3 regions of the Streptomyces sp. AM8-1-1 genome follow, and region 3 is predicted to be linked to each of the others. Evidence: riboswitches for the same ligand, from Rfam matches in the RefSeq annotation. Region 3 holds a riboswitch; each other region holds the start of a gene.
The links. A riboswitch is a leader RNA that binds a small molecule or an ion and turns the genes downstream of it on or off. The one in region 3 is predicted to bind cobalamin.
Positions count from the first base shown of each region.

Region 1: another riboswitch for cobalamin. It lies ahead of RPQ07_RS28660 (cobalamin biosynthesis protein); the one in region 3 lies ahead of RPQ07_RS12565 (ribonucleoside-diphosphate reductase subunit alpha).
Region 2: another riboswitch for cobalamin. It lies ahead of metE (5-methyltetrahydropteroyltriglutamate--homocysteine S-methyltransferase); the one in region 3 lies ahead of RPQ07_RS12565 (ribonucleoside-diphosphate reductase subunit alpha).

Region 1 covers NZ_CP135086.1:6,434,465-6,440,591, reverse strand. The annotation lists gene RPQ07_RS28680 (alpha/beta hydrolase family protein) at 1-48, opposite strand, end outside; gene RPQ07_RS28675 (class II aldolase/adducin family protein) at 104-766, opposite strand; gene RPQ07_RS28670 (anion permease) at 990-2,240, shown strand; gene RPQ07_RS28665 (hypothetical protein) at 2,254-2,475, shown strand; cobalamin riboswitch at 2,594-2,735, shown strand; gene RPQ07_RS28660 (cobalamin biosynthesis protein) at 2,853-3,818, shown strand; gene RPQ07_RS28655 (cobyric acid synthase) at 3,815-5,332, shown strand; gene cobN (cobaltochelatase subunit CobN) at 5,329-6,127, shown strand, end outside.
Region 2 covers NZ_CP135086.1:7,487,562-7,493,688, reverse strand. The annotation lists gene RPQ07_RS33460 (ATP-binding cassette domain-containing protein) at 1-260, opposite strand, end outside; gene RPQ07_RS33455 (hypothetical protein) at 441-1,358, shown strand; cobalamin riboswitch at 1,471-1,697, shown strand; gene metE (5-methyltetrahydropteroyltriglutamate--homocysteine S-methyltransferase) at 1,850-4,168, shown strand; gene RPQ07_RS33445 (hypothetical protein) at 4,225-4,500, opposite strand; gene RPQ07_RS33440 (pyridoxal-phosphate dependent enzyme) at 4,916-5,887, shown strand; gene RPQ07_RS33435 (dihydrofolate reductase family protein) at 6,014-6,127, shown strand, end outside.
Region 3 covers NZ_CP135086.1:2,814,888-2,821,014, reverse strand. The annotation lists gene RPQ07_RS12570 (ribonucleotide-diphosphate reductase subunit beta) at 151-1,164, opposite strand; gene RPQ07_RS12565 (ribonucleoside-diphosphate reductase subunit alpha) at 1,164-3,548, opposite strand; cobalamin riboswitch at 3,690-3,832, opposite strand; gene RPQ07_RS12560 (YbdD/YjiX family protein) at 4,024-4,230, opposite strand; gene RPQ07_RS12555 (carbon starvation CstA family protein) at 4,227-6,127, opposite strand, start outside.

The DNA.
Region 1 (6,127 bases), 3.6 Mb from region 3:
ACCTATCAGAGTGGTGACGGCCGCTGCCGTCGCTGTAGCCGGGCGCACTGCTCCAGTGTCGGTACCGGCGGGCCGCCCTGCCAGTGGACGGACGCCACCGGTGTCAGCGGCCCTGGCCGTAGCCCCGGAGTTTCTCCCCGACCTCGGCCAGCTGGGCGCCGGAGAGCAGGGTGGGAGTGCGGCCGGGCACCGAGGACGCGGTCAGCCAGAGCCGGCACATCCACTCCAGCTGGGCGGTGCGGTCGTACGCCTGGTCGAGGGTGTCGCCGTAGGCGACGGTGCCGTGGTTCTGGAGCAGGCAGGCCGTGCGGTCCTCCAGGGCCGCCCGCATGGCCGCGGCCAGCTCGTCCGAGCCGTAGAGGGCGTAGGGGGCGACGCGTACGGGTCCGCCCAGCGCCGCCGTCATGTAGTGGATCGGCGGCAGCGTGGGGACGAGGGTGGAGACGGCCGTGGCGTGCACGGCGTGGGTGTGCACCACGGCCCTCGCCGGGGTGCCTCGGTAGACCTCCAGATGCAGCGGCAGCTCGCTGGTGGGCTTGAGGTCGCCGAGCACCTGGTGGCCGTCGAGGTCGACGGCGACGGTGTCCTCGGGGGTGAGCCGGTCGTAGGGCACTCCGCTCGGGGTGACCAGGACGAGGTCGCCGGCCCGTACCGAGACATTGCCCGATGTGCCGACGACCAGGCCTTCCGCCGCCGTCCTGCGGGCCGTGGCCACGAGGTCGCGCCATGCCCGGTCGATGGTCTCCTGCCGCTCCGCATCGGTCATGCGGCGATCCTGCCAGGCCGCCGCGGGGGCAGAGAGGCCGGGCGTGACGCAGATCACGGAATCGAAGATCGGAGCCGCGGAGAGGCCTGTTTGCGGCACCGACCGAAAGCGGAGTCACAGACCCTCACTTGGAGACACCACAAAGCCCGTCCCAGTTCATCTTCCGTTCACTCAGGTTTCCTAGGTTCCACTGGCCACTGACGTCCATAGATTGCCTGGGTAAATGGAACACATCACGCTGCTGCTCGCGATCGTGATCGTGACGGCTCTCGTGTTCGATTTCACGAACGGTTTCCACGACACCGCCAATGCGATGGCGACGACCATCTCGACCGGAGCCCTGAAGCCCAAGACCGCGGTGGCCATGTCCGCCGTGCTCAACCTCGTCGGCGCGTTCCTGTCCGTGGAGGTCGCCAAGACGATCTCCAGCGGCATCGTCACCGAGTCAGGCATCACCCCAGAAGTCATCTTCGCGGCGCTCGTCGGCGCCATCCTCTGGAATCTGCTCACCTGGCTGATCGGCCTGCCCTCCAGCTCCTCGCACGCCCTGATGGGCGGACTGGTCGGCGCCACGATCGCCTCGGTCGGCGTCAGCGGCGTCAACGGCGGCACCGTCGTCACCAAGGTGCTGATCCCCGCGATCGCGGCGCCCCTGGTCGCGGGCATCGCCGCCTACCTCGCCTCCCGGCTGACCTACAGGATCAACCGGAACACCGACGAGAAGACCACCGCCAAGGGCTACCGCGCCGGTCAGATCGCCTCGGCGGGCCTCGTCTCGCTGGCCCACGGCACCAACGACGCCCAGAAGACGATGGGCATCATCACGCTGGCCCTGGTCGCCGGTGGCGTCCTCTCCCCCGGGTCCAACCCCCCGATGTGGGTCATCCTCTCCGCCGGTATCGCGATCGCGCTCGGCACCTACCTGGGCGGCTGGCGCATCATCCGCACCATGGGCAAGGGCCTCACCGACCTCCAGCCGCAGCAGGGCTTCGCCGCCCAGACCAGCGCGGCCAGCGTCATCCTCGCCTCCTCCAACCTCGGCTTCTCGCTGTCGACCACGCACTCCTGCTCCGGCGCGGTGATGGGCGCGGGCCTCGGCCGCAAGGGCGGCGTGGTCCGCTGGTCCACCGCCACCCGGATGTTCGTCGCCTGGGGTCTGACCCTGCCGGCGGCCGCACTGGTGGCGGCGGGCTCGGAGCTCGTCACACGTCAGGGCGACTGGGGCGTGGCAGCCGTCGTGGTCTTCCTGATCGGCTCCTGCGCCGCGATCTGGCTGGTCTCCCGCCGTCAGGTGGTCGACCACACCAACGTCAACGACACGAGCGTGGACGGCGAGCCCGCGGGTGTCGTGACCGCCGCCATCGCGGCCGTCACCCCGCCGCCGGCCGGCACCCCGGCCCCGGCCCAGGACATCCAGACGACCATCCCGGCTCCGGCCCCCGAATCCGAGCCGGCCCGCACGGCCGCGGTGTAAGGACAGAAACAGCATGAGCATCGACTGGGCAGCTCTCGGCTCCGTCTTCGGCGTGAGCCTCGTCGCCACCGTGGCCCTGGTGGGTCTGTTCACCCTGGGCGTGGTGGGACTGAGCAAGCAGGAATCGGCGTCCGCGCAGGGAGGCTCGGCGGTCCTGGCACGCACCGGCGCCTATGTGTGCTTCGCGCTCTGCGCGGCAGCGGTGACGTACGGGATCTACCTCATCGTCAGCTGACGCCACAGCGTCAACACGCGCATCGAGAGCCGGGCCGGGCACCCTTTGGGGTGACCGGCCCGGCTTTCGGGTGTGGGGCTCAGCACACTGTCCCGTCGCAGGTCAAAGGCAAGTTGACGCCGTTCGGGCGGCATGGTGGACTGCCGGGGCCATCTACGGCGGCAGCAGAGGAAGCCGGTGCAAATCCGGCGCGGTCCCGCCACTGTCACCGGGGAGCAGTCCCCGGAAGCCAGGAACTCTCACCGCCGTTCACGTCGAACCAGGGCGCGGACACCCTGAGTGAGGACATATCGCCATGCCCGGCTGCGGTTCCGTTCCTGCTGTGAGTACGGCCCTGAGTTCACGGTTGCACCGAGGCGAGATCCCGGCCTGAACCCATGCGTGCCGACCGAGTGTTCGTGTACGGCTCCATCGCCGGCCTGACCTGCGACCTGCTTCTCGGTGATCCCCGCCGGGGACATCCGGTCGCCGCGTTCGGGCGGGCCGCCGGGGCCGTCGAGCGTGTGTTGTGGCGTGACCACCGCGGCTGGGGTGCGCTGCACTCCCTGCTGTGCGCCGGGGGTGCGGCCGCCGCCGCGGCCCTCGTCGCGCGCGGCGCGCGGGGCAGTTCCGCCGCGTCCGTCGCCCTGACCGCGGCCGCCACCTGGTCGGTCGTCGGGGGCACATCGCTGGGGCGCGAGGCCCGGGCCATCGGCGGGGCGCTCGCCGCCGGTGATGCGGAGCTCGCCCGGGAGCGGCTGCCGCATCTGTGCGGCCGCGATCCGCAGAGCCTGGACGAGCAGCAGATCGCGCGGGCCGTCGTCGAGTCCGTCGCCGAGAACACCTCCGACGCCGTGGTCGGCGCCCTGGTGTGGGGTGCCGTGGCGGGCGTGCCCGGTCTGGTGGGCTTCCGGGCGGTCAACACCCTGGACGCGATGGTCGGGCATCTCTCGCCCCGGTACCGGAAGTTCGGCTGGGCCTCGGCACGGCTGGACGATGTGGCCGGCTGGCCCGGGGCCCGGCTCACGGCCGGACTCGCGGCGCTCGCGGGCGCGGACGGCCGGGGGGCCGTCCGCGCCTGGCGGGCCGACGCGGGCCGGCACCCCAGTCCCAACGCCGGGCCCGTGGAGGCCTCGTTCGCGGGGGCGCTCGGTGTCCGGCTCGGCGGAACGCTCTCGTACGGCGGGCGGGTCGAGCACCGGCCGGTCCTCAACGCCGAAGGGCGTGCCGTGGAGTTCGGCGACATCGAACGCGCCGTGCGGCTCTCCCGCCGCATCGGCTTTCTGACGCTGGCGGTCTGCGCCGCGGGCCGCGTCACGGGTCACGCACTGCGCGCCCGGCGCGCACGAAGGAGGCGGGGATGAGCCGGCGCAAGGGCGGCGGGCTGCTGGTCGCGGGCACCACGTCCGACGCGGGCAAGAGCGTCGTCACGGCCGGGATCTGCCGGTGGCTCGTACGACAGGGCGTGAAGGTCGCCCCCTTCAAGGGGCAGAACATGTCCCTCAACTCGTTCGTGACCCGTGAGGGCGCCGAGATCGGCCGCGCGCAGGCCATGCAGGCGCAGGCCGCGCGGGTGGAGCCGAGCGCCCTGATGAACCCGGTCCTGCTCAAGCCGGGCAGCGACCGCTCCAGCCAGGTCGTGCTGATGGGCAAGCCGGTCGGCGAGCTCAGCGCCCGCGGCTACCACGGGGGCCGGCAGGAGGCCCTCCTCGGCACCGTCGTGGAGTGCCTGGAGGAGCTGCGGGGCACGTATGAAGCCGTGATCTGCGAGGGGGCGGGCAGTCCGGCCGAGATCAATCTGCGGCGTACGGACATCGTGAACATGGGCATCGCCCGGGCCGCACGGCTTCCGGTGCTGGTGGTCGGGGACATCGACCGCGGTGGGGTGTTCGCCTCCTTCTTCGGTACGACGGCACTGCTGAGCGCGGCCGACCAGGAGCTGATCGCGGGCTATCTGGTCAACAAGTTCCGCGGGGACGTGTCCCTGCTGGAGCCCGGTCTCGACATGCTGCACGGCCTCACCGGACGGCGGACGTACGGCGTTCTGCCCTACGCGCACGGGCTCGGCATCGACGAGGAGGACGGGCTGCGGGTCTCGATGCGCGGCACGGTGCGGGAGTCGGTGCTCGCCCCGCCCGTCGGCGAGGACGTGCTGCGCGTCGCGGTCTGCGCCGTACCGCTGATGTCCAACTTCACCGACGTCGACGCGCTGGCGGCCGAACCGGGCGTCGTCGTGCGGTTCGTGGACCGCGCGGAGGAACTCGTCGACGCCGACCTGGTGATCGTGCCGGGCACCCGGGGCACGGTCAGGGCGCTGGACTGGCTCAGACAACGGGGGCTCGCGGACGCCCTCGTACGGCGGGCCGCCGAGGGCCGGCCGGTGCTGGGCATCTGCGGCGGCTTCCAGATGCTCGCCGAGCACATCGACGACGAGGTCGAGTCGCGTGCCGGAGCCGTCGACGGGCTCGGACTGCTGCCCGTCCGGGTGCGGTTCGCGGCCGAGAAGACCCTCGCCCGCCCGGTCGGCGAGGCACTGGGCGAGCCGGTCGAGGGCTACGAGATCCACCACGGCGTCGCCGACGTACTCGGCGGCGACGCCTTCCTGGACGGCTGCCGGGTCGGCGCGGTCCGGGGCACCCACTGGCACGGCTCGCTGGAGAGCGACGGCTTCCGCCGTGCCTTCCTGCGCGAAGTGGCCCGGGAGGCGGGGCGCCGCTTCGTCCCCGCACCGGACACCTGCTTCGCCGCGCTGCGCGAGGAACAGCTCGACCGCCTCGGCGATCTGATCGAGGAACACACGGACACGGGTGCGCTGCTCCACCTCATCGAGTCGGGCGCACCGGCAGGACTTCCCTTCATCGCACCTGGAGCGCCATGAGCACCGAGACCACCGTGCTGTTGCTGTCCACCGCCGACACGGACCTGCTGGCGGCCCGGGCATCCGGCGCGCCGTACCGGATCGGGAACCCGACCCGTATCGACGTGGCCGAGGAGCTGCCCGCCCTGCTGGAGGGCGTCTCCGTCGTCGTCGTACGGCTGCTGGGCGGCCGGCGTGCCTGGGAGGACGGGCTCGCGGCGCTCAAGGCGTCCGGCCTGCCGACCGTGCTGCTGGGCGGCGAGAGCGTGCCCGACGCGGAGTTGATGGCCGAGTCGACCGTGCACGCGGGGACGGTCGCGGAGGCTCTGCGGTATCTCGTCGAGGGCGGTCCCGCGAACCTCGTCCAGCTGGCCCGTTTCCTGACGGAGGACGTGCTGCCGGCCGGTCAGGGCCGCGCCACGGACACATCGGGCAGGCACAGCGCCGAGCCGCGGAAGATGCCCGAGTGGGGTCTGCACGGCGACCGCGCTCTCGTCGAGGGCAGGCCGACGGTCGGCGTGCTCTTCTACCGCGCCCACGAACTGTCCGGGAACACCGGTTTCGTCGACACGCTCTGCGACCGGATCGAGGCGCGCGGCGCCAACGCGCTGCCCGTGTACTGCGGTTCACTGCGGGGGGCGGACGCGGAGCTGTACGAACTGCTCGGCCGCGCGGACGCCCTGGTCGCGACCGTGCTCGCGGCCGGCGGCACGCGCGCCAGTGACGCCAGTGCGGGCGGGGACGACGAGGCCTGGGACATCGGGGCGCTCGCCGACCTCGACGTTCCCGTGCTCCAGGGACTGTGCCTGACCTCGT
Region 2 (6,127 bases), 4.7 Mb from region 3:
GTGACACCGATCGCGGCCCGCACCGCCTGCGGCTCGGCGGTCAGATCGTGGCCGCCGACGTGCAGTTCGCCGGCGTCGGCCGCGATGAGCGTGGAGAGGATCTTCACGGCGGTGGTCTTGCCGGCGCCGTTCGGGCCCAGGAGGGAGAAGATCGTGCCCTGCGGCACGGCCAGGTCGATGCCGTCGAGGACCTTCTTCTCGCCGAAGGCCTTGTGCAGCCCCGTGGCTGCGATGGCGAGTTCGTTCGATGTCGATGTCATGCCGCAGAGCTTGCGGCACAGCGGGTTCAGCGCGGTTTCAGAGCGGTTTCAGTGCCCTGGAACCGACCGGCGAGCGGCAGCCGCGACGTACGCCGCGGCCCGGTGCCGGCCCAACTCCTCACGTCACAGCGCAGACACCTGCGTCTTCGCCGGTCAGAGGCGACCCTTAGGGTTCCCCTCATGTGGTCACAGCAGCCGGGGGACGGCCAGAACCCGTACGCGGGGCAGAACAATCCGTATCAGCAGACGGGCCCCTACGGGCCTCCGCAGCAGGCACCGTGGGCGGGCTCGCCGACGATGCCGGCCGGTGCGCCGCAGCCGCCTCCTCGTGGCGGCCGTCGTACGTCCACGGTCATCGCCGTCGCTGCCGCCCTCGTCGTGGTCGTCGCCGCCGGAGTGACCGGATTCGTGGTCCTGGGCGGGGACGAGGGAAAGACCGCGGATCCCGGCCCGACGACGTCCGCCTCGGGCAGCCCGGCCGACGACAACCCGCGTGACACGGACGATCCGAAGCCGGTCGTCGCGGGCTGGAAGGTGGTGGTGAATCCCAAGCGGGGCATCGCCTTCGACGTTCCCCCGCAGTGGGGTCTGAAGGGACCTGGCTGGGTCAACTACGTCGCCGACGACCGGGATCCGGAGGAGAAGCCCCTCATCGGGATGTCGAGCCCCGCGATGCTCAAGGAGAAGTGGTGCCGGTCCGACGCCGCCATGGACGGTTCTCCCGAGGACACGGCACTCGCGTCAGCGGGCACCCGCGGGGACAGCGGCGCGAAGACCATCGAGGACGCGGCGCGCAGCAGTGTGTCCCTGTGGCTCTACGGCGCGTACACCCAGCCGGACAGGACGAGCATCAAGGCCGGTGCGGTGGAGCCGTACACCACGGCCTCCGGGATCACGGGGAGCCTGGCGACGGGCGTGTCCACGGGCGCGCCGAAGAAGGACAAGTGCGACACCGACGGCAAGGTCACCACCTTCGCGTTCAAGGACCCCGGCGGCGACTTCGTCTCCTGGACGTTCGTGGGCGCGAAGGGTGTGGCGGACGAGGTTCCGGACGCGACGGTGCGGAAGATCCTGGGGACGGTCCGGCTGACCTCGTAGGGGCATCGGGCCGACACCGGACCGCGCCGTCGGGCGGCGGTACCGCGGTCGCCCGCATGTCGATCACCGTCCGGATGATGAGCGGTGGTGTCGGTGCGGCCTGCGGGGCTCTAGGCTGGCGCATGCAGCTGGTTCGCCGTGCCTGCCAGGTACGTGCGTCGCAAGAGGGAACCCGGTGGGAATCCGGGACTGCCCCGCAGCGGTGAGCGGGAACGACCGCCGTCATACGCACTGGGTCCGGTACGGGCCCGGGAAGCGACGGCCAGTAGGTGTCCGCCGGGAGATGTCCGGCAGGCGTGCCCGTGAGTCCGAAGACCTGCCCGCTGTCCGCGCACGACCGATCGTGCGCGGATATCCCGGTGACCTCGAGGGCGGGTCGGCGTACACACCGACGGGCACGTGCGTCACCGACGCATCACTCCCCCGTCCGGTCTGTGCTCCCTTCGCCTTCCCCCTCGCCGGGTGACAGGCAACTCGCGAAGGAGAGTTCAGTGACAGCGAAGCCCGCAGCCGCGGCAGCACGGTCCACCGTCCACGGATACCCCCGTCAGGGGCCGAACCGTGAACTGAAGAAGGCCATCGAGGGCTACTGGAAGGGCCGCGTCTCCGCCGCGGCCCTGGAAGAGACCGCCCGGGACCTGCGTCGTTCGAACTGGCAGCAACTGGCCGAAGCCGGGATCCACGAGGTCCCGACCGGTGACTTCTCGTACTACGACCACGTCCTCGACACGAGCGTGATGGTCGGCGCCCTCCCCTCCCGCCACCGCGCGGCCGTCGAGGCGGACGCCCTGGCCGGGTACTTCGCCATGGCGCGCGGTACCCAGGACGTCGCCCCGCTCGAGATGACCAAGTGGTTCGACACCAACTACCACTACCTCGTTCCGGAACTGGGACCCGGCACCGTCTTCACCGCCGACTCCACCAAGCAGGTCACCGAGCTGAAGGAAGCGCTGGCCCTCGGTCACACCGCCCGGCCGGTGCTGGTCGGCCCGATCACCTACCTCCTCCTGGCCAAGCCCGCCCCCGGCGTGGCGCCCGGTTTCGACCCCCTGACCCTGCTCGACCGGCTGCTGCCGGTGTACGCGGAGGTGCTCGCCGATCTGCGGGCGGCCGGGGCGGACTGGGTGCAACTGGACGAGCCCGCACTGGTGCAGGACCGCACGCCGGCCGAACTGAACGCCGCCGAACGCGCCTACCGCGACCTCGGCACCCTCACCGACCGGCCCAGGCTCCTGGTGGCCTCGTACTTCGACCGGCTCGGCGAGGCGCTGCCCGTACTCGCCAAGGCTCCCGTGGACGGACTGGCACTCGACTTCACCAACGCCGCAGCGGCCAATCTCGACGCTCTGGCCGCCGTCGGCGGACTGCCCGGCAAGCGCCTGGTCGCGGGCGTCGTCAACGGGCGCAACATCTGGATCAACGACATCGAGAAGTCGCTGGCCACCCTCGGCACCCTGCTCGGCCTCGCCGACCGGGTCGACGTGGCCTCCTCCTGCTCGCTGCTGCACGTCCCGCTGGACAGTTCCGCGGAACGTGACATCGACCCGCAGATCCACCGCTGGCTCGCCTTCGCCCGGCAGAAGACCTCCGAGATCGTCACCCTGGCCAGGGGCCTGGGCCGGGGGACCGACACCATCGCGGCCGAACTCGCCGCCAACCGCGCCGATCTCGCCTCCCGCGCCGGTTCCGCCCTCACGCGGGACCCGGCGGTCCGGGCCCGGGTTGCCGGGGTGACGGACACCGACCGGCGCCGCTCCCAGCCGTACGCCGAACGCGCCGCCGCCCAGCGTGCCCACCTCGGCCTGCCTCTGCTGCCCACCACCACGATCGGCTCCTTCCCGCAGACCACCGAACTGCGCACCGCACGCGCCGACCTGCGCCGCGGACGGATCGACACCGCTGCCTACGAGGAGCGGATCAAGGCCGAGATCCAGGAGGTGATCGCCTTCCAGGAGAAGACGGGCATCGACGTCCTGGTCCACGGGGAGCCCGAACGCAACGACATGGTGCAGTACTTCGCCGAGCAGCTCACCGGCTATCTCGCCACCCAGCACGGCTGGGTCCAGTCCTACGGCACGCGGTACGTCCGGCCGCCGATCCTCGCGGGCGACATCTCCCGCCCCGAGCCGATGACGGTTCGCTGGACCTCGTACGCCCAGTCCCTGACCAGCCGTCCGGTCAAGGGCATGCTCACCGGCCCGGTCACCATGCTCGCCTGGTCCTTCGTCCGCGACGACCAGCCGCTCGGCGACACCGCCCGTCAGGTCGCTCTCGCCCTGCGCGACGAGGTGAACGACCTGGAGACAGCGGGCAGTCCGGTGATCCAGGTCGACGAGCCGGCCCTGCGGGAGACCCTTCCGCTGCGCTCGGCCGACCACGCGGACTACCTGGCCTGGGCCACGGAGTCCTTCCGTCTGGCGACCAGTGGCGTGCGTCCGGACACCCAGATCCACACCCATATGTGCTACGCCGAGTTCGGCGACATCGTGCAGGCCATCGACGACCTCGACGCCGACGTGATCAGCCTGGAGGCCGCCCGCTCGCACATGCAGGTGGCGCGTGAACTCGCCGAGCACGGCTACCCGCGCGAAGCCGGCCCCGGTGTGTACGACATCCACTCACCGCGCATCCCCGGTGTCTCCGAGGCGGCGGACCTGCTCCGCAAGGGCCTCGAAGCCATCCCGGCCGAACGCCTGTGGGTCAACCCCGACTGCGGCCTCAAGACGCGCGACTGGCCGGAGACCCGCGCGTCCCTCGAGAACCTCGTCGCCGCGGCACGCGAGGTGAGGTCGGAACTGCCCGCCTCCTGAGGCGGGGGCAGGGTGGGGAGGAAGCGCCGTTCCTCCCCACCCTGCCGGCTTCGCTCCTACTCCGCGATGAGCGCGACGACCTGCCAGGCCCATACGAGGTGGACCAGAACGCAGGTGCCCCATGCGGTGTTTCCCCGGATCCCGTGCTGCCGCAGTGCGGCCCATCCGGCGGCCAGGAGCAGCGCGGAGGCCACACACAGGGCCCAGGACAGGGCGAGCCACGGCGTGGACGGCTCGGTCAGCAGCCTGAGCAGCACCAGCGGGGCCAGCGCCGCCAGGGGCAGGGCCCACATGCTGTCGTTCGCTCGGCGCGTGGTCTTGATTTCGGTCACAGGTCCCCCCGGACTCGTTCCCCCGGTTGTCGTGTCGGGCGCCTCGTGGTCACGGAGGTCTCGACATTGCCCGGCACCGGTGTGATCCGGGCGCCCAGCACGCAGGGGACTTTACCTTCGCACTGATCACTTGGCTACGGCCGAACGACCCTGGGGCAGGCGAGGTTTGCGCATCGCGGGCCATATTCTGCAGATGTGCCTCTCGGTGGGCGTTCTGCGCGGAAGCCCTCCTGCGGCTCCCCTTCGCCATCGCGATCCTCAAGGCCTGTGGCATCGGTCGGCCGAAGAGATCCACAGTTGAATACGGTGGTTTGACGGTCGTCCGGTCGTCCGGTCGTCCGCAAGGGGGTTCCGGACACCGGTCGTGCGACCGCTGTCGCCTCGTTCCCCCACCACCACCCCATGGAGGACAACCATGACGGCGAACAACCCACCGGTCACTCCGGACGACGTCCGGGACGCCGCCGCTCGTATCAAGGGGGTCGCGCACCGCACCCCGGTGGTGCACTCGCGCACGCTGGACGCGCTCGTCGGCGCCGAGGTCTTCCTCAAGTGCGAGAACTTCCAGCGCATCGGCGCCTTCAAGTTCCGGGGTGCGTACAACGCCGCCTCACGCCTGACGCCCGATCAGCTCTCCCGTGGCATCGCCGCGTACTCCTCGGGCAACCATGCCCAAGCGGTCGCCCTCGCGGCGCGGGAGTTGGGCACCACGGCGGTGATCCTCATGCCGGAGGACACCCCGCAGTCCAAGACCGACGCCGCCCTCGGCTATGGCGCCGAGATCGTCACCTACGACCGCTACACCGGCGACCGGGTCGCCATCGGCAACGCCCTTGCCATCGAGCGCGGCCTCGCGCTCGTCCCGCCGTACGAGCATCCGCATGTCATCGCCGGACAGGGCACGGCCGCACTGGAGTTGATGGACGAGGTGGGCGAACTCGACGCCCTGGTGGTGCCGGTCGGCGGCGGCGGACTCATCGCGGGCAGTGCTACCGCGGCGAAGGGTGTGCATCCACGGACCCGCGTGATCGGGGTCGAACCGGAGGCCGGGGACGACACCAAGCGGTCCCTCGAGGCGGGCACACGGGTCGCCATTCCCGTACCGCGCACGATCGCCGACGGCCAGGCGGCGGAGACACCGGGCGAGCTGACGTTCTCGATCAACCGGCGCCTGGTCGACGGGATCGCCCTCGTCAGTGACGACGAGATCCGTGAGGCGATGCGGTTCGCCTTCGAACGCCTGAAGATCGTCCTCGAACCCAGCGGCGCGACTGCCCTGGCAGCCCTGCTGGCAGGTGCGGTGGACCGCCTGCCGGGCCGCGTCGGCCTGGTCCTCTCCGGGGGCAACATCAGCACGCGTCGCTTCGCGGAACTCTGCGCGAGCTGATCGGGGCGGGCGGGCGTCGCCTCGTGTGCGTTCGGTAGTCGGCCGGCCACGCCGGTGACGCATCCGACTGCGCAAAGATTTTTTGCGCAGGATGTCGAAAGCGAGGGCACTGGCTACGACCTATCCATGAGAACCACAGAAACCGAAGGAGAGAACGACATGGGCAAGATCGTCACCGGCGCCACGATGTCCCTCGACGGCTACATCGCCGGCCCCGGAGAGAGCGGCTTCGACCTGCTG
Region 3 (6,127 bases):
CGGGAGGCCGCGGGACGCCTGGAGTCCGGGCGTCGCGCGGCCGCCAGCACCGCCGGGGCCCACGGCCGGCGCCCCGCACCCCGGCTTCACCAGGGGCGGGGCGCGACTGGGGCAAGGCGGCCTAGTCGGAAGTCGACCTGCCGGCTGACCCTAGAAGTCGTCGTCGAAGCCGACCGAGCCCTCGACCGCCACCTGGTAGGCGGACGGACGGCGCTCGAAGAAGTTCGTCAGCTCCTGGACACCCTGCAACTCCATGAAGGAGAACGGGTTCTCCGACCCGTACACCGGCGCGAAGCCCAGCCGGGTGAGCCGCTGGTCGGCGACGCACTGGAGGTATTCGCGCATGGACTCGGTGTTCATGCCCGGCAGACCGTCGCCGCACAGGTCACGGCCGAACTGCAGCTCCGCCTCGACCGCCTCCTTCAGCATGTCGGTGACCTGCTGACGCAGCGCGTCGTCGAAGAGCTCCGGCTCCTCCTTGCGGACCGTGTCCACCACCTCGAAGGCGAAGTTCATGTGCATGGTCTCGTCGCGGAACACCCAGTTGGTGCCGGTGGCGAGGCCGTGCAGCAGCCCGCGGGAGCGGAACCAGTAGACGTACGCGAACGCGCCGTAGAAGAACAGCCCCTCGATGCACGCCGCGAAGCAGATCAGGTTCAGCAGGAAGCGCCGGCGGTCGGCCTGCGTCTCCAGCCGGTCGATCTTCTCCACCGAGTCCATCCACCGGAAGCAGAACTGCGCCTTCTCGCGGATGGAGGGGATCTCCTCGACCGCGTCGAACGCGGCCGCGCGGTCGTCCGGGTCGGGGAGGTAGGTGTCCAGCAGCGTCAGATAGAACTGGACGTGCACCGCCTCCTCGAAGAGCTGACGGCTCAGATACAGCCGCGCCTCGGGGGAGTTGATGTGCTTGTAGAGCGTGAGCACCAGGTTGTTGGAGACGATCGAGTCACCCGTTGCGAAGAACGCGACCAGCCGGCCGATCATGTGCTGCTCACCCGGGGACAGCTTGGCCAGGTCGGACACGTCGGAGTGGAGGTCGACCTCCTCCACGGTCCAGGTGTTCTTGATCGCGTCACGGTAGCGCTCGTAGAAGTCCGGGTAGCGCATCGGACGCAGGGTCAGCTCGAATCCCGGGTCGAGCAGGTTCTTCTCGGGAGCACTCATTACTGGCAGGCCTCGCAGGACTCGGGGTTCTCCAGGGAGCAGGCGACCGCGTCGGTCTCCGGCGTCGCCTGTACGGGGATGGGGGCCGCGGTCGCGGCTCCGGAGCCGGCCGCACGGGCGATCCGGGTCGCGGGGCGCGAGCGCAGGTAGTACGTGGTCTTCAGGCCCTGCTTCCAGGCGTAGGCGTACATCGAGCTGAGCTTCCCGATGGTCGGCGTCTCCAGGAACAGGTTCAGCGACTGCGACTGGTCGAGGAACGGGGTGCGGGCCGCGGCCATGTCGATCAGACCGCGCTGCGGGATCTCCCACGCCGTGCGGTACAGCTCGCGCACATCGGCCGGGATCCAGCTGAAGCCCTGCACCGAACCGCTGGACTCGCGCAGCGCCTCACGGGACTGTGCGTCCCACACGCCGAGCCGCTTCAGCTCTTCCACCAGGTAGGCGTTGACCTGGAGGAATTCGCCGCTGAGCGTCTCACGCTTGAAGAGGTTGGAGACCTGCGGCTCGATGCACTCGTAGACGCCCGCGATGGAGGCGATCGTCGCCGTCGGGGCGATGGCGAGGAGCAGCGAGTTGCGCATCCCGGTCGTGGCGATACGTTCCCGCAGGGCGGCCCAGCGCTCGGGCCAGTTGAGCTCGACACCGTAGTGGTCGGGGTGCAGCACACCGCGCGCGGTACGGGTCTTCTCCCAGGCGGGCAGCGGGCCGTTGCGCTCCGCGAGGGCGGCGGACGCCTCGTACGCGGCGAGCATGATGCGCTCGGCGATGCGGGTCGACAGGGCGCGGGCGGCGGGGGAGTCGAACGGCATCCGCAGCTTGAAGAAGACGTCCTGCAGGCCCATCGCGCCCAGGCCCACCGGACGCCACTTGGCGTTGGAGCGGCCGGCCTGCTCGGTCGGGTAGAAGTTGATGTCGACGACGCGGTCGAGGAAGGTGACGGCGGTCCGGACGGCTTCGTCCAGGCGCTCCCAGTCGATCCCTTCACCGGCGCCTTCCGCCAGGACGAACGCGCCGAGGTTCACCGAGCCGAGGTTGCAGACGGCCGTCTCGCCGTCGTCCGTCACCTCCAGGATCTCGGTGCACAGGTTCGACGAGTGCACGGTGTGGCCGGGCTCGGCGGTCTGGTTGGCCGTGCGGTTGGAGGAGTCCTTGAAGGTCATCCAGCCGTTGCCGGTCTGCGCGAGCGTGCGCATCATCCGGCCGTACAGCTCACGCGCGGGCATGGTCTTGCGGGCCAGGCCCTTCGCCTCGGCGTCGCGGTACGCCGCGTCGAACGCGTCGCCCCACAGGTCGACGAGCTCGGGGACGTCGGCGGGCGAGAACAGCGACCACGGGGCGTCGGCGTCGACACGGCGCATGAACTCGTCGGGAATCCAGTGCGCGAGGTTCAGATTGTGCGTACGCCGGGCGTCCTCGCCGGTGTTGTCGCGCAGCTCCAGGAACTCCTCGATGTCCGCGTGCCAGGTCTCCAGGTAGACGGCGGCCGCGCCCTTGCGGCGTCCGCCCTGGTTCACCGCCGCGACCGAGGCGTCGAGGGTCTTCAGGAACGGCACGATGCCGTTGGAGTGGCCGTTGGTGCCCCGGATCAGGGAACCGCGGGCGCGGATGCGGGAGTACGACAGCCCGATGCCGCCGGCGTGCTTGGAGAGCCGGGCGACCTGGTGGTACCGGTCGTAGATCGAGTCCAGTTCGTCCGCCGGCGAGTCCAGCAGATAGCAGGAGGACATCTGCGGGTGGCGGGTGCCGGAGTTGAACAGCGTGGGGGAGGAGGGGAGGTAGTCGAGGCGGCTCATCAGGCCGTAGAGGTCGGCCACCTCGTCCAGCGCGCGCACGCTGTCGTCCTCGGCGAGACCACAGGCGACCCGCAGCATGAAGTGCTGGGGCGTCTCGATCACCTGACGGGTGATCGGATGCCGGAGCAGATAGCGGCTGTAGAGGGTGCGCAGGCCGAAGTAGCCGAAACGGTCGTCCGCCTCGGTGTCGATGAGGGTGTCCAGGCGGTCCGCGTGCAGCGTGACGAACGCGGCGGTCCGGTCGGCGATCAGACCCTCGGTGTGTCCGACCGCGACGGAGGCGGAGAAGGACACGGCGCCCTGGCCCGACGCCTCTTCGGCGATCGTCCGGGTCAACAGGCGGGCGGCGAGCCGGGAGTAGGCGGGGTCCTCGGAGATCAGACCCGCGGCGGCGTCGGTGGCGAGCCCACGGAGCTCGGCCATGTCCGAACCGGCGTGCCGCCCCCGCAGCGCGGCGGCGGCGACGCGGCCCGGGTCGGTGTCGGGCAGATCAGCGGTGAGGTCGGTCAGGATCCGCAACAGCGCGGTCCCTGGGCCGTCCTCGAGCTGCTCGGCGATGCCTGCTGCCGGATCGGCTGGCGCGATGGTCACGTGGTGCTCTCCCTCGCTCGGCTCTGGGCCGTCGGAGGGAGGCGGGGCCGTCGGGCAGTACGCGCCCAGGGCAGGGCAGCACTCCGTACGGCGTCCACCGGCCCAACCGCGAGGCCCGGACGTCTCGGCACCCGGATCGGTCGAACCGGATGCACCGTCGGCAGGTCTTCGGACTCTCGGGTACGACAAAGCGCACCACATCACACCGTTGCGGGACAGTTCCGGATTCGCACCGGATTCCCCTGCGGCGACAGCGAGGTCGAGCATACATGTGGGGGCCGCCAGTTGCGGCACCCCCCACATGTTGTGTCGGGGCGCCGTGCGGGAGTTGTGGCATTGCGCCGCTGATCCCGGCCGGTGCGGCCCTTGGGACGCCCCGGCGGGGGCCCGGTCCGGCCCGTGGGCGCACGGTTTCACGGCGAAGGGCCGCCGCATTCCCGGGGGAACGCGACGGCCCTTCAGGGGCCCTTCAGGGTCAGCAGCAGCGGAAGCCCTCGCGCGGATCGGCTTCACGTGCGTCCGTACGGCTGCGCTCGAAAGCGCGGCGGCTCATCACCTCGGCGTCCGGGTCGCAGCCGCGGGCGTGGGCGACGTACCGGTCGTAGGCCGATTCGCCGGTGAACTCCCTGACGTACCACCGGATCCGGCCGAAGACGTGGCGGGCCCTCGCCGTGGTGCTCATGCCGAACCGCTCCTTGCGGGAACGTTCTCCTCGGCGGTTGCCATCTCGGCCCTCTCCTCCTGGGTGGGGATCAGTCCGGCCGGTGCGACGATCTTCGACTCGGTGTACGGAACCTCCGACAGCTTCACGCTCTCGGGGTGCCGGATCGCGTTGTAGCAGACGCGTCCCGCGTCCACGATGACCACGATGATGAGGATCGCGAAGAGAGCCGTGAGCGCTCCGTCGACCGTGGAGTTGGTGACCACGGTGTGCATGTCGTCCATGGACTTGGCGGGAGGCAGGATCTTGCCCTCGTCGATGGCTGACTGGTAGACGTCCCGCTGGGTGAAGAAGCCCACGCGTGGGTCGCCGGAGAATATCTTCTGCCAGCTCGCGGTGAGGGTGACGGCGGCGTCCCAGGCGAGCGGTACGGCCGTGACCCAGGCCCACTTGAGCCGACCGGACTTCACCAGCAGCGTGGTGCACACGGCGAGTGCCACGGCGGCGAGCAGCTGGTTGGCGATGCCGAACAGCGGGAAGAGCTGGTTGATGCCGCCCAGCGGGTCATGCACGCCGACCCAGAGGAAGTAGCCCCAGCCGCCCACGACGGCCGCGCTGGCGAACCAGACGCCGGGCCTCCAGCTGACCTGACGGAACGGCTTGTAGACGTTGCCGAGCATGTCCTGGAGCATGAAGCGCCCGACCCGGGTGCCCGCGTCCACCGTGGTGAGGATGAACAGCGCCTCGAACATGATCGCGAAGTGGTACCAGAAGGCCTTCAGCCCGGCGCCGCCGACCACGGACGAGAAGATGTCCGACATACCGAGCGCGAACGTCGGCGCGCCGCCGGTCCGCGACAGCAGGCTGGACTCCTCGACGTCCTTGGCCGCCTGGGCCAGTTGGTCGGGTGTGATCGTGAAGCCGAGATTGGCGACGGCCTGGGACGCCGTCTCGACCGTGGGACCGATGACACCGGCCGGTGAGTTGACCGCGAAGTAGAGACCCGGGTCGATGATGCAGGCCGTGATCATCGCCATGATCGCGACGAACGACTCCGTCAGCATCGCGCCGTAGCCGATCATCCGGATCTGCGTTTCCTTCTGGACCATCTTCGGGGTGGTGCCCGAGGAGACCAGGGAGTGGAAGCCGGAGAGCGCGCCGCAGGCGATGGTGATGAACACGAAGGGGAACATCGATCCGGCGAACACCGGGCCGTCGCCCCGGCTCGCGAACTCGGTGACCGCGTCCATCTTCAGGGTCGGCAGCGCTATCACCACGCCGAGGGCCAGCAGCACGATGGTGCCGACCTTCATGAAGGTGGAGAGGTAGTCGCGAGGTGCCAGCAGCATCCACACCGGCAGCACCGACGCGAGGAAGCCGTAGACGATCATCCAGATGACCAGCGTGCCGGCCTCCAGGGTGAAGGTCTCCGCGAGCGAGGACTCCGCCACCCAGCCGCCCGAGACGATGGCGAGCAGCAGCAGCGCCACACCGATGACCGAGACCTCGGTGACTCTGCCGGGCCGCAGCAGCCGCAGATACACGCCCATGAAGAGGGCGATCGGGATGGTCATGGCGATCGAGAAGACGCCCCAGGGCGAGTCCGCCAGCGCGTTGACGATGACCAGTGCCAGCACCGCCAGCAGGATGATCATGATGGCGAACACCGCGATCAGCGCGGCGGCTCCGCCGAAGGGTCCTATCTCGTCACGGGCGATCTGGCCGAGCGAACGGCCGTCCCGGCGTGTGGAGAAGAAGAGCGTGACCATGTCCTGGACGGCGCCGGCGAAGATGACGCCCGCGACGATCCAGATCGTGCCCGGCAGATATCCCATCTGGGCGGCGAGCACCGGGCCGACCAGTGGTCCGGCGCCGGCGACCGCGGCGAAGTGGTGCCCGAAGAGCACGCGCCGGTCGG